Regions from separate parts of the Paenibacillus naphthalenovorans genome, predicted to be linked through region 1. Evidence: riboswitches for the same ligand, from Rfam matches in the RefSeq annotation. Region 1 holds a riboswitch; each other region holds the start of a gene.
What was found. Region 1 has a riboswitch for cyclic di-GMP ahead of IJ22_RS12590 (sigma-70 family RNA polymerase sigma factor). Riboswitches for the same ligand answer to the same signal wherever they lie in the genome.

Region 1 (4,833 bases):
GCCATCCTGGACGGTACGTTAAAACCGGGACAGCTGTTGAGCGAAAACCAGATCGCCGATAAACTTTCCGTCAGCCGCACGCCTGTCCGTGAAGCGATCCGGATTCTGGAGACGGAAAACCTGGTCACGTTTTTGCCTGGAAGAAAAGTTGTTGTCACGATGCCTACGCTCCAGGATATCCATGAAGTGTATGAGATTCGCTCCATCGTCGAAGCGGAAGCTCTACGAAGAATTACATCCAGTCATCCCGTGATCCGGCAAATGGAAGAAGCGATCGAGCGTGGGGAAGAATACCGCATGCAAGGGAATCTGCAAAAGCGGGGAGAAATGAACACCTATTTTCATCTCTCGATCATCTCTGCCCTTGAAAACCAACGGGTTCAGCAGTTCATTGATTCCCTTCACGATACGATTTCCCGTTTTCGCGTGTATTATCTGACTTTAGAGTGGGCTGTCGAGCGTGAAGACGAGCACAAAGAAATCGTTTCGCTCATCAAACAAGGGAATACGGAACAAGCCGTAACGGTCTTAAAAAAGCATTTAGCCATCTCCAAGGAAAATTTGGTTAGCGTATTTACCCAAAAATAAACATGGATCTCTGTCGAACCGGCTGATGAAAAACGATAACGGAAAACAATTTGTATTTTATTGTATACAAGTATACACATCTTTGTGTATACTGAGAATTAATTATTTTACATCCTATCAAGCGAGCAATTCGTTCTATCGGCTTCTGACAAGTAATTTCATTATCGGTAGAGGTGGGAACCATATCACGCTATAGTCAGATCGCTCGTTCTATCGTCTTCACCTTGGCTGTTATCATCTTTTTGGTATATAAGATCGGGGACTTTCATCAGCTGGCCCCGATGATTTCCATTTTGTCCATCATTGCGATTCTGTTATCGATCCCTGCTTCCAGTTTAACCACCAAAATTTTTGCACTATTGTTTTTGGTGACGGGGACTTGGCTTGTGATGCAAAAAGGGATCGATCCTTATAATTACCTATACATTTATGGCGATATGCTCTACTTGCTTTCTTTGTTCGCCATGCTCCCGTTTCTCGCCATTACGTTGAAATTAGGCCGTTACGACCAGTCCATTGAAGAGATCTTATCCAAAAAAACGCGAAGCGTCACTTCATTACACCGTACCATTAGTTCCATTTCGTTTTTGCTCAGCAGCATTTTGAATTTGGCCACGATTCCGATCATGTATTACAGTATTAAAGGCGCAGTAGAAAAGATCGGATTGAAACATACCGACAAATTCATGTGCTTGGCCATCCTTAACGGTTATGCGGTATCCGTCGCCTGGTCCCCATTCTCCGGCGGGGTTGCCATCGCTTTGGAAACGACGAAGGTTCCCTGGTCCAGTGTCTTCTACAAGCTGTTTATCATTGGCCTTTTGGGGTTATTCCTTAACTGGTTGATTTTTTGGTTAATTGAAAGGCGTTCAGGAAGCCGTCGGCCGGAAATTCCATCGGACGAACACCATCAGACCCTATCCGAAATGGCTTCGGCTCAAGAGTCTGAAAAAGCTGTACATCAACCGTTCATTCAAAAGCCCATCGCCAAAATATGGCAGATCGTGCTTGTCATTCTTCTGCTCATTTCCGTTAACGTGGGACTAACCGGCCTATGGTCTCTGGGGCTCGTAGTGACCACATCGATTTTGGCCTTTCCCTGTGCTTTCCTTTGGGCGTTGGCTCTAAAGCAGGGAACCGCTTTTTTGGGGGAAGCCCGTTCTTACGTCATCAATAAAATGCCCGGTATGGCGGATCAGTTTGCGATTTTCCTCAGCACCGGTTTTTTTGTTCAAGCGCTCCAATATTCCGGATACAATCATTACGTTATCGAATCTATGCTGCAATTCAATCACGCAGTTGGTTCCAGCCTCTTTTTGCTCATCGTCCCTTTGATCACACTCGGGTTCGGCTTCATGGGAATGCATCCCATCACAGCGATCACCCTTTTGGCGGAAGCGATGAATCCCCTGGCGTTGGGAATTTCGGCCGAGCACTTGGCCATTGCTTTGGTAGGGGGCGCCGTTATGACGTTTTCCATCGGCCCTTTTAGCGGAACGCTGAATATGTTTTCCGTTATTATCCGACAAGGCACATTTCGAATCGCAGCATGGAACCTTCTATACACCTTAGTTTTTTTTCTCTTTTTGGCACTGGTTCTGCTGGTTATTTAAACGCCCGACCTCCAACGGTAAATGCCCAAAGGAGTTCCTGCTCCCTTGGGCTTGTCTTATGTCCTGTGCCCTGTCCGCCAAAGCACTGCTCCTGCAAAACTATGCATTGTTATAAAGAGCGCTTCTCAATTTCCCTTTAGCCCTTTTCAACGCATTATCGATAGATTTATTACCCACGCCATGCAAGTCAGCTATTTCTTTATAGACCAAACCATCCAGCAAACCCAAAACCGCTGCCCTCTCCAAATGCGTTAAATGCGTTTTTATCAAGTCGAACAACTCATTATTCCTTGCCTTATTCATAAATATTTCTTCCGCCGATGGCGTGAAATGGGGGATGAGTTCATAACGGCTGGTCCTTTCTTGATCGCAGAAAGGAGTTTCATCCAACGACACGCTTTGATTTAAAATCTGCTGTTTTTTTCTTAAGGCTGCTTTTACGGCGTTGATGATATAATGCTTGATATGCATCTTCGCGAAACCCGAAAACGCCATTCCTTTGGCGGGGTTATACCTTTTACAAGCGATAAATAACCCGATACATCCGGCTTGATTCATATCTCCCCGCATGAGACCTGGAGCATAATACTTCTTGCTGCAATAATAAATCATCGGAAGATAACGACTTAGCAGAGAGTTGAATGCGCTCTGGTCGCCTTGAATTACACAAGCGGCCAACTCGGCATCCGTGAATTCATCCATAATTGAAGTCATCCTCCTGTTCTTTTGTTGATTTTATTTGCAACCGGATATCATGATCATTGGACGAACCGCCGGAGAGAAGAGAGATTTTCTCTAGCGCTTACGAGGTCGTCCTTTTGGTCTTGAATGTCGGAAATGGATAAAAAAGGACCCCAAAGGGTCCTGTGCTACCCATTGGCAACCCGGCTGTCATAGCTTATGCCTTAGACCCGTGGCTTTGCGTCCTTATCTTTCGATAAGTATGCCTTTATCAATGTCAATATATATGAAAACATTTTTCCCGAATAAAAACCGGATAGGGAATTAATACCATGTCCAAAGTAACATGTTATCAAAATAATTGTCAATAAAAACAAATTATCTTTTTAAAAATTATACAAATTTCTTATCCGTCATTTGTCCGGCAACAATTAAATAAGACAAGTTGACGGATCTCATTGCCTTATGTAATATAATCGTAATTAAAACAACCCGGGGAGAACCATGACATGGATCAACACATTGAATTGTTAATTGACTTATTCGACAAATATACGGACGAGCAAATCGCCGATTTATCCGACTTTTCTTATGAAGGCCGGAGCATGACCCGGGAGGAGACTCTGGTTGTCGTTTCTACCTTTCGGGCCTCACGCATCGCAAGAGGATATATCAACGGCGGCCGCACAAGACAAAATCAATCCGGCTAGTTTTAATAAACCGGCAAAGGCTGTTCGCAGCTCGTGTCGGTTTATTTTTTAGCAGAAAAATGTCAGCTTAGTCAGCAAAAAAAAACACTCCGCGGAGTGCTATAAAATTATTGTTGATCTTCCGTTCATATAAGCGATCGGGAATTAGGTTATAACCGTTGTAGTGGAGGTAGATGAAGGGGCGAAATTGACCACTTCCAATACTACGGGAGTAGTCGCCTCAATAGGTTCGGATCCTACCGGTACTTCAATCTCAAGCTGTCCTGCCGCGCCATCCGTATACGTCACCAGGTTGTTCATTACTAAAATACCATTGACAAACACATTGACGTAACTATTGTTCGTAGCGAGTGCCGGCAGCGAGGTAGCAGCTACACCAGCATCGGTCTCAAAATCTCCTACAGCAATCGTCAATGTATTTCCGGCTGTTACCTGTGCCGCGACTTCATAAAAAAACCGCTCCACCGTAGGTACTGTTTCCGTCGTTGTTGTCGTAGTCGCCGAAGCAAAAATTTTCAAAATTCTCAGTGCCATTTCCTCACCTCCCATTCTATGATTATTATATTTCTACTTATCATAAATTTCTTAGATTAATGACCCATTTATTAAAAATCGGGCGCAGGCATGTGGATCATCGTTTAAATCACCCTTTAGTGAATCCGTTTGATCGAGAAGCCTACCGCTTCTAAAATGATTAAAGTACTTGCGTAAATCACTTCTTCATTGGAATATATCGTTAAAGCATTGGGGTTTACGTTATATATCTTTCCTTCTTGTAATACGGCATTCACATATAAATTATAATAACCCTCATCGCCCAGCTCTACGAATTCGTTTACTGGTTCCCCATCATCGTTAATAAATCGATTGGCGGGAATCATTTGGGTATTGGAAAGATCGATGTCTGTATCCGCTACGAAAAAGTATCTCCTTACATCAGGTATGATACGAATGGAAGCGTCCCCCGGAGGACCTTGCTGTCCAGGTGGCCCCTGCTGTCCGGGCGGACCCTGTTTATACACGATTCTTGTTACGATGATCTTTTTCTTGCACTTCCTTTTTCTTTTCCGGCAAGGAACCTTTTGGTTTCGCCTTATCCTTTTTTTCCTTTCCGGCACACAAACAACCGCACTTCTACGTTTACCATGTTTTTTAAATTGTCGTTTGTCGGTATAGTCCAATAAACGCTCCTCCCTCCTCCCTTAAAGCAGTTCGAAAGTATTTTGCTTTATTTTATGTGA
Region 2 (4,833 bases), 1.9 Mb from region 1:
TGTTCAATCAGATCCTGGATAGGCAGCGGACCCAGGTAATTCTGAAGAGCTTCGGACCGCTGAATGATTTCCCTTTCCATGACGGCCGTATATTCGGGAAACTTATCTTTAAGGTGTAAAATCTGCGTTGTAAAAATGGCGCCGAGTCCGGTAATCGCCCCAAGGATAACCAGAATAAACAAAATGGTCGAGATGCCGGAAGCAATCGATTTCTTGAGCCCTCTGCGGTGCAGAAATTTCGCGAGCGGCTCGATAATCATGTAAATGACGAACGAAAAGAAAATCGGCGTGGCGATCCGATACAAGAGACTGAAGATGTACATAAACAAATACACCGTCAAAATCAGGAGCGCAATATCGAAGATGGTTTTGTAATATTTGCGGTAAAAACTAATCATTCGGTCACCTCGGACTTCGTCAATCCTCTGCGGCTTGCGCACACCATTTGGCGGCCCAGAGCTTCATCTCTTTTAACATGCGGTGCAAATCCTTGCCTTTGGGTGTAAGCTTGTACTCCACGGTAACAGGAACCGTCGGATAGGCGGTCCGTTCCAATACGCCGTTGTCCTCCAGGTGACGAAGCGTGTCCGTTAACGATTTGGGGCTGACGGATTTGATTTTGCGCTGAAGCTCGCCAAACCGTTTGGTACCGCCGAACAATTCGCGAATGACGAGAAATGACCATTTGCCTCCGATAACATCGAGCGCTTTTTCGATGGAGCACTCGATATGAACCGGCTTCACCGGAATAGAACTGCTGGACTGACGCTGTTTGAGCTGCTCGTTTTCCCGCATGGACATGGTTCTCATCCTTTCCGTATGGCTATGTCTGTGTAGATGCCGAGAGGCAGTAACCTTGTGGTAAGTAATGATAGGAAAATGTAATAATATCCGAATTTTTTCACTCCTTTCCATTTTATATAACAAGCCGTAGAATAGCAAATGCAGCGGCGATACCGTTTGATAGGGAGAAAGCGCGTATGAAAAGGGTGAAGCCGGTTCCCGGCTGGACGCAGCAGCGTGAGATCATGATACGTGAAAGTTGCTTTCACCACCAAGTTTCTATACAATAAGGTGAAAACGATAAGTGCTGGGAGATGGAAATCATGAAATGCAAAATTTCGCGCAATGCCGCCAAAGTGCTTTTGGCCGAAATAGAGAAAGAGGAAGACAAAGAATTGAAGCTCCGCGTATACGTGACGCATTCGCACGGAGATCATGCGCATTACGGTATGAAATTGGACAAGCCTACGGAAAACGATGTCGTCGTCTCGACCGACAAAGGCATCGATGTGATTCTTCAGAAGGACGAGCCGTTTTTGGACGGTATTCGCATCGATTACTTCTATGTGCCTGAGGAAGGCTTTTCGGTGACCAATCCGGGCAAAGGCAACCACGGCGACCACTGATTGTTTAGCGGGTTCCGCAATGGGTTAATGCAATAGAAAGGAAGCCCCCGTATGGCCAACGATATACGTATTTGCGATAAATGCAAGCATATGAGATTAAAAACGGCTTTGCCCAAGCTGCAGAAGCTGGCCCCCGACGCAGAAATCAAGGTGGGGTGCAAATCGTACTGCGGGCCCTGTTCGCGCTTTGCCTTCATCTTCGTCAATGGCCGGTACGTTACCGGCAAGACGGAGGACGAAGCGATCGAAAAGGCCAGTAAATATGTGAAGTGACTTCATAGCGGATACCTACGCGCTTATGTTCAGGTCAGGTCCTGACCGCAGGTTGCTGCGGGTTTATAAGTGTTTCGGAGTCCGCTTTTTTTCTTTATCATCCGTCTTTTTAAGGAGTTAAGTACCTCATCATTTTGGCCCGTATCGGTTCCTTATAGGAGAAATTGGGCTGTTATATATTGAAAATAGTTCCAAAGACTCAATGTATTTGGTGAAAATAGGAATTTTGAATTATGTATCTCTTAGGTCTTATCTTTTATTCTTAAGGAAATGAAGTTTATTTGAAGACATTTTTCGAGCAAACTCGATAAAGGCAAACCAGGCGAAAGCCTGGGCACGCAAAGCTATAGGGGCTAAAGCGCTGATTCCGGCGCCAAGCCAGCCAGTTGCCGAAGGTAAGGAGCGACGCATCCATTTGCTACTCCTGTACCCGTAGGTTGAGAGTCTCTTTGTTTTTGAAAAAGGAGTGGAAACGGATGCAGGGTCAGGATCGGAGCATCATGTCAAGAAAAGGCTTTTACACGAAAGTAGGGAATGATTTCGTAGGCGTGTTTTTGTCGAACGAAGGTCCGAAAATGTTCATTAACCGTGAGGTTTACGAACTGATGGCGCCGTGCTGGGACGTCGAAATGGTTAAGGGGCGCAGCCATCAGATCGTGAATTTTTACTGGCGCGGCGAAGTCAAGCTGTCTGTAAGATGCGAAGCGGATAATGACATATTCATGCCGCTATTCGATTATTTGAGCTGCAGGGAGTCTCTGGTTCGTCACGCCTGATTGCCGGAATAGAAGAATAACCGATATCGCAAAAAGAACCGCGGACAAGGCGAAGTGCCTTTGAAGCGGTTCTTTTGCATGCTTATATGATATGTCCGGGCTGCTTCAGCATAAACATGGAAAGATGAAGAAGCTTAAGACGATCACAGTACGGCAAGGTCCCGAATGTTATTGTTCGGAAGGAGCCGCCTTGTTGCTGCGCCAACCGTATAAACCGCCGGGGGCGAAATATTGGTAAAGACTGCATTCGATGCGGCCGTTGAACAGCTTGCGTTTCTTGTCGGTTTTACGGCCCATATGATGCTCAAGCTGTTTGTTCGGGCTCAGGATGAAGGCGGACCATGTAGGCAGCTGCCCGTATAAATGGCTGAACTGGCGAATAGCCCGTTCCGCTTCACCGTGGTCGCCCAGACGTTCGCCATACGGCGGATTCGTAATGATACATCCGTAATCTCCCCGCGGCATGACCTTGGCAACAGGGAGCACCTGCAGGGTCAGCTCCTTTGCCAAGCCGGCCGCCTTCGCGGCGGCCAAAGCGACATCGATCGCTTTCCGGTCGATATCGGAGCCCGTAATCTGGAGCGGGATGTCATCCTTTACAAGATCGTAAGCTTCTTCGCGGGCTTGAGACCATAATTCATTAGGAATGAGCGGCCACTTCTCGGCGTTGAAGCTGCGTCTTAAGCCCGGGGCCAAATTCCATCCGATCATTGCGGCTTCGATGGGTATCGTGCCCGACCCGCAGAAGGGGTCATAGAGCGGGCGTTCGGCCTGCCACCGGCTCAGCAGGACCAAGGCTGCGGCCATGGTTTCTTTCAGCGGGGCTTCCGTGACCAGCTTGCGGTAGCCGCGCTTGTGAAGTCCGGGGCCGGTTGTGTCCAGCGTCAATGTAGCGATGTCGTTGAGCAGCGACACCTCGATGACGAAGCGGCCGCCGGTTTCGCGGAACCACTCCGTACCGTACCGCCGTTTCATGCTTTCGACGATCGCTTTCTTGACGATACCCTGGCACGCGGGAACACTGGACAGCTGTGACTTGTGCGACCGTCCTTCCACAGGAAACTCCCCGTCCTCGGGAATCCAGTCCGGCCAAGGCAGCGCCTTGACGCCTTCAAACAGCTCGTCGAAAGTAGCGGCTTTGAATTGGCCCATCTTGACGAGTACGCGGTCGGCCGTGCGAAGCCACAAATTGGCGCGGCATATGGCTAAATAATCACCTACGAACGTTACGCGTCCGTTCTCAACCGTGACTTGATCGTAGCCGAGATTGCGCACTTCTCTGGCTACAACGGCCTCGAGCCCCATAGGGGAGGTGGCGATGATTTCAATGGAATCTGACGACATGTTGAACTCACTCCGTATCTGTTATGAAAGGGAAAACTCCGAATATCAGCAGGTTGAACTAAGTCTGGAAAAGCCATACAATTAATTAGTATAGGCGATTGACGGTGATTATACAATGACACAAAGCCATAATGGCGGGTATTGGCGCCGCATTGCAGGGTTTCGCCTATTGGCGCAAAGCATCGTGCATGGGCGCGGGCCGGCCCAAAACGGGAAGGATGGAAAACCATGACAACATCAATAACGGCAGAGCAGTACCTGGAAGGATTTTTTGAACCGGATGAGCTGTTGGAGCGGGTTAATGAAGGCATCCGGGCCAACGATATGCCGGAAATCTCGGTAGCCGCCGGTTACGGGCGGCTTTTGACTATGCTTGTGCGCATTACAGGGGCCAAAGAGGTGCTGGAGATCGGAGCGCTTGGGGGATACAGCGGAATTTGTCTGGCCCGGGGGCTGCCGCATGACGGTAAACTGGTCTCGCTGGAGTTGAAGCAGGAATATGCGGATCTGGCTTTCAAGCATGTAAGCGAAGCAGGATTTGGCGGGAACGTGGAGTATCGGATCGGTGAGGCGCTGGACAGTCTGAAGGCGCTCGATGCGGAGGGACGGAAGTTCGACCTGTTTTTTATTGACGCGGATAAAGGCAATTATCCGAATTATCTGGAATGGGCGATCAAGCTGGCCCGGCCGGGGGCTATCATCCTGGGCGACAATTTGCTTATGCGCGGGAAAGCCGTAAACCCGGAGGCAAAGGGGAATGCGGTTACCCAAATGAGGCTGTTTACGGAAGCGGTGGCTCGGGATCCCAGGCTCGAAGGCGTGCTGCTGCCTGCCTACGACGGTTTAGCCATAGCAAGGGTGAGGGAATAATCATTATAAGAGGAGCCGTTGTTTTCATATCTTGTTAGGGAAACAGGAACATGCTGCTTTCCATGCGTTTCCATCGATAGGAGGATGAGAAGTTTGACACAGGTGCGGTTAGAAAAAGATTTTCTGGGCTCCAGGGAGGTTCCGGTTCAAGCTTACTATGG
Region 3 (4,833 bases), 180 kb from region 1:
TCGCCGAGCTGACGCTGGCCATTGAGATGGGAGCCACGCTTGAAGATATCGCGCTCACGATCCATGCGCACCCGACGCTTGGCGAGATTACCATGGACGCTGCCGAAGGCGCGCTTGGCCATCCGATTCACCAGTTAGGGAAGTAAGAAAGAATGAAAAGCCGAGGATGAATGGAAATCCATGTATCCTCGGCTTTTTGCGTTTAAAGCAGTACGGATGCCGAGGCGCTATTTGTCCTTGTCTCAGCATGTCCGTTCCATGCAAAAGGATGTATAATAAAGACAATGACCAAGGGATAAAGGGCGTGTTCAACTATGCAAGCGCATACCTGTTTATTGGCGGATCGGGACGAAAACAAGCAAGCCGCGGACGAATGGGATCGGGAGTGCGGGACAAGGTTTATGGCTGAGCGGTTTTTGCAGTTGAATCCGGGTGCCGGCAAAGCGGAGCCGGAAAACTCATGAAGGGCGGCTCCTTTGCAGGCATTGACGGCTGCCCGGCGGGCTGGCTGACGGTGGAGCTTACGATTGACGGAAGCTGGACGGCGGGGGTGTTCGAGGACCTGGAAAGCCTATGGGCGGCGTATCGGCAGGCAGCGTTGTTGTTGATCGATATGCCGATCGGTCTGGCCGACGGCAGCGAGCCGCGACGCTGCGATGTGCTGGCGCGGCAGCTGCTGAAGCCCGGACGGGCGTCCAGCATATTCCCTGCGCCCGTCCGCGAGGTGCTGAGTGCCACGGATTATGCGCAGGCGAATGCGCTCCAGCGCAGGCTCAGCGGTCGGGGATTATCGCGCCAAACCTGGGCGCTTGTCCCGAAGATTCGCACGCTGGACCGGCTGCTCCGGCAGGATGAAGCGGCCCGCTTAACGTTTCGCGAGTCGCATCCGGAGCTTTGCCTCGCACAGCTTTTCGGCGGCCCGATGCACAGCGGGAAGAAGAGCCAGGCGGGCTTTGACGAGCGTATGGCGCATCTGCGGGGCGTGTATGCACAAGCCGACGAGGTTGTCGAAGAGCTGATGCTGCGGTATCCGCGCAAAGCGGTGGCGCGGGACGATATCGTCGATGCGCTTGTGCTCGCGGTAACGGCATGGTTGAGTGAAGGCAGACCGAGGCAGCTGCCCGAGGGCGGAGATGGGGACCGCTTGGGAATACAACGGATCATAGCTTATTACTGTTTTCTTAAAGAGGAAAGGTTGGAAAAGCACAATGCCGAATCGTTGGGCAAGCTTGATGGTTGAAAAGGCTGCGGTTGGCATCTGTCTTTGCAAATGGGATGGCCGTCAATTCATGGTCGAGGAGGCGAATCCGGCTTTTTTCCAGATCATCGGCTATACAAAAGAAGAGCTGGGGCAGGCATCCTTCTTATCTTTTCTATCGGCTGAATACAGGGATTGGGTATTGAAGCGCCCGGAGTTTTTTGAGTATGATGAGGTTCTGTTTTCGGAAGAGAGATGGACCGTAAAACACGGGCATCAAGTGGATGTGGAGCTATCTTTACGCGAAACGGTTATGGATGGGGTCTATTACTATATTATGGTTGTCAGAGACGTCAGCGACAAAAAATGGATTTTACGGCAGGGTACGGGGTATGAGGTAAGCGGAACGCTGACGACGAAATTCCGCTTTACCGATTGCTCGCTCCACGGCCCCTTGCTGGATCTGCAGAGAAAAGATTTGTTAGCGCAGCCGTTTCTTTCTTTTGTCGGATCCAAACATTTGCTTCAGGTAAGGCACTCGCTCCGCCAGGCCTTATTGTCCGCATCCGGCTTCAGTATGGCGCTGGAGTGGGTACATAACCATCGACAGGCAGATATGGAATTTCGCTTTCAACCTCTGTTAAACGGCAGGCAGGAAGTCACCCGAATTGCCTTTGTCGGCAAATGCCTGGCAAACGGGCAAACACGGGAACCGTCGGGAATAGCTGTTACGCTGCGCATGCTGATGGCGGAACGCCGTATGACGGCAACCAGGCTTTCTGAGCTGACCGGACTGTCCATGGGCACGATCTCCAAAATGAGAAACGGAAAAATTACAAACCCGCATAAATATACCATACAATGTATTGCGGATGCACTGGGTGTTCCGATTACCGAGCTTTGGCGCGATTAGATCTGTAACAATATGTAAAAACGGGCGTAAATAATGCAATGTTTTAACCTTTTTGTCGAATCTTAGCGAAAAATGACACATAAAATACTTTCTACAAGCATGGATTAGTCCTTTTGTCTTATATCGTGTTGTCGTTTGCCGATCTGCTTGATTATAATTTAATTATAAAACGGAATATTTCATTACGATAATGGCAAACTTGTCGAAAGGCAAGGACGCAAAGCAATGGGCCTAAAGTATTTCATGCTATGGCAGCCATGCCGCCGATAATGGAAGGAACGTATTTTTCATGCACCTTTCCCCGGCTGGAGAAGGTGCATTTTTTCTAAGCTGCAAAACGCTTGATTCAGAGGAAGGAGGTAGTCCGGATGTCCGACTCTATTACGGAAATGGAATTGGTCAAAATGATAAAATCGTTGGCGTTGGATTCAGCGCCGAATGGTGCCGGTTTGTCGGATTATTCCAAAGAGGAAGCTCTCGGCGGGCATAAAGAAAATACGAACCGAGGCTGGTTTAGTGTAAGCGGAAATGAAATTTTTGTACATACGTCGGATGACGAGATGTCGCCCCTTACCATTGAGGCTATACCCCCGGTCAAGCTGACTGTAAATGGAGAAGCGGTCTCCGGTACGGTAACCGTAACATCCAAGGACAAGCTGGAGTGGTCCGTAGAGGAATCTCCATTGTTTGAAATTCAGGTATCCGAGGATCGTATGCAAGCCTACCTGCTTGTGCATTCACCCGTCAGGTATGTATGGAAGCTCAGCGAGTGCGAGCCTGCCGCCCATTTGGTTCTCAGAGCGGAAGAAGACCAATCGATTATTCTTAACAAACTGGAGTTTAACGATATTATTCTTGAGCTGGATCGTTTGTCGATCACGAAAAACCGGAACATCGGGGCAGTGTTTGAGGAAGTGCTTAACCCGACATTCGAGCCGATTCTGATCGCGCGGGGAAAGCCTCCGGTTCCCGGAAAGGATGCGGAGCTGCAGCTCTTTTTCACAGAGCAGGTGGAAAATCAGTATGTGGAAATCGGGGGCGTGGTCGATTACAGAAATCATTTAAATATTCCTTCGGTCACTCCGGGAGATGTGATCGCCCGAAAAATTCCGCCGGAAGAAGGGACCGTCGGCTACGACGTATATGGCAATTTCATTCGGCCAAAAGAACCGAAGGATATTGTTATTGTAGCCAAAGACGGGGTGCAAATCCGGGAGGACGGCTTCGTTATCGCTCTTAGAGAAGGAAGACCGCGCATCACCGGCAACCAAACGAAGTTTTTTGATATTACGAAGGCTTATATCGTACCCGGCGATGTCAATATTGAAACGGGACATATTGTTTTTTCCGGCGACATTATCATTTATGGAAACGTGATGGAAAGCATGATCGTCGAGTCGCTTGGCAATGTGTATATCTCAGGCAGTGTCTACAACGCTACCGTCACGGCAACCGGCAGCATTTACATTCAAGGCAATGCGATCAAAAGCAATCTGTACTCCGGTTATTTCGGGGTGTTGTATAACCGGCTTTACAACAATTCCAAATTGTTAATGTCCCAATTCGAACAGCTGCTTGAAGCAGCGAAGCTTCTTTTCGAGATGGTGGAAAAGAAGGGGCAGAAGCCCCATTACGGACAAATTATTTTACTGCTCGTGGAAAACAAGTTTAAAGATATTTATAAACTGGCCAAAGAAGCGTTATCGGTGATTATTAATATCCGGTCCCGAGACAAGACGGCTTGGCTGAATCTTAAAGACATGCTGGAACGGTTCCTTCAGCTCTCCCGGATGCCGCAATTGATTTCTCACGGAACGATTCTCGGCATTTTGAATTCTCTCAGGGAGACGGTCCAGCATGTCGGCAGCATGCAAGAAGCCAAAGTACGGATCGATATCGGGCAGTGCCATTTATCCACGCTCAAATCCAACGGCGACATTTTGATCCGAAAAGAAGGGGTGCTGCAAAGCGACCTGTACTCAGCGGCCAATATTGTATTTTATGACAAAGATGCCGTATGCCGAGGCTCCCGTTTGGAGGCGGACGGCATGATTTCCGCCATGATGGTCGGCGGTCAGACGGGGGCTCCGTCGGTTTTAAGGTCCAAGACGAAAATTATTCTGAAGAGCATGAGCTCCGGCAGGGTATGCATCGAAAATTACTGCATCGAAATTCTGGAGCACATGGAGAATCAGACGATCGATATGGAATGGGTAAAAAGCCGCGTATATTCCGCCAGAGGCATTCAAAATCAACAGACCAACGGTAAATTGGCGTGATGACGGACGATAAAGGTTTACGCCAGTTGATAGAAAAATCGCATCTTCTGGGCAAGAGGTTGAATAAAAATATATATAATCGAAATGGACTATTAATTCTGCCAGCTTCCTCCATTCTTACAACGGAAAGCCTTAAATCGCTTCAAGAGCACGGTCTTAAACTTGACAGTACGGATGTGATTCTCCCGGAATTTGAGCCTGAGCAGCTTGTACGGCTTGCTATCCGTGAGATGAAGGAGATGTTTGCGGATATCCGCGCCGCCGGAAGGGTTCCTGTCGACAAGGTATGCCGTACGGTTCTGCCGGCCATCATGCGTATTTCGGGCCGTTCGGATACGTACCGCATTTTGTTGACGCTGGAGAAGCAGGATGAAGATACGTACAAGCACAGTGTCGGAGTCGGCGTGATGGCGGGATTGCTGGCCAAATGGCTCGGCCTGTCC

Region 2: it holds a riboswitch for cyclic di-GMP, as region 1 does, so the genes downstream of both, IJ22_RS02820 (hypothetical protein) here and IJ22_RS12590 (sigma-70 family RNA polymerase sigma factor) in region 1, are expected to answer to the same signal.
Region 3: it holds a riboswitch for cyclic di-GMP, as region 1 does, so the genes downstream of both, IJ22_RS13390 (flagellar assembly protein A) here and IJ22_RS12590 (sigma-70 family RNA polymerase sigma factor) in region 1, are expected to answer to the same signal.

What each region holds. Positions count from the first base shown of each region.
Region 1 is NZ_CP013652.1:2,523,485-2,528,317, forward strand. It holds gene IJ22_RS12580 (GntR family transcriptional regulator) at 1-588, shown strand, start outside; gene IJ22_RS12585 (hypothetical protein) at 870-2,201, shown strand; gene IJ22_RS12590 (sigma-70 family RNA polymerase sigma factor) at 2,301-2,903, opposite strand; cyclic di-GMP riboswitch class I at 3,077-3,159, opposite strand; gene IJ22_RS12595 (hypothetical protein) at 3,392-3,592, shown strand; gene IJ22_RS12600 (DUF4183 domain-containing protein) at 3,737-4,126, opposite strand; gene IJ22_RS12605 (DUF4183 domain-containing protein) at 4,243-4,773, opposite strand.
Region 2 is NZ_CP013652.1:579,684-584,516, forward strand. It holds gene ytvI (sporulation integral membrane protein YtvI) at 1-398, opposite strand, end outside; gene IJ22_RS02805 (winged helix-turn-helix transcriptional regulator) at 418-801, opposite strand; gene IJ22_RS02810 (hypothetical protein) at 1,107-1,409, shown strand; gene IJ22_RS02815 (YuzB family protein) at 1,461-1,682, shown strand; cyclic di-GMP riboswitch class I at 1,985-2,076, shown strand; gene IJ22_RS02820 (hypothetical protein) at 2,159-2,458, shown strand; gene IJ22_RS02825 (THUMP domain-containing class I SAM-dependent RNA methyltransferase) at 2,627-3,802, opposite strand; gene IJ22_RS02830 (O-methyltransferase) at 4,031-4,672, shown strand; gene aspA (aspartate ammonia-lyase) at 4,757-4,833, shown strand, end outside.
Region 3 is NZ_CP013652.1:2,701,160-2,705,992, reverse strand. It holds gene lpdA (dihydrolipoyl dehydrogenase) at 1-146, shown strand, start outside; gene IJ22_RS26350 (hypothetical protein) at 315-464, shown strand; gene IJ22_RS13400 (DUF429 domain-containing protein) at 461-1,240, shown strand; gene IJ22_RS13395 (helix-turn-helix domain-containing protein) at 1,209-2,111, shown strand; cyclic di-GMP riboswitch class I at 2,294-2,379, shown strand; gene IJ22_RS13390 (flagellar assembly protein A) at 2,480-4,390, shown strand; gene IJ22_RS13385 (HD-GYP domain-containing protein) at 4,417-4,833, shown strand, end outside.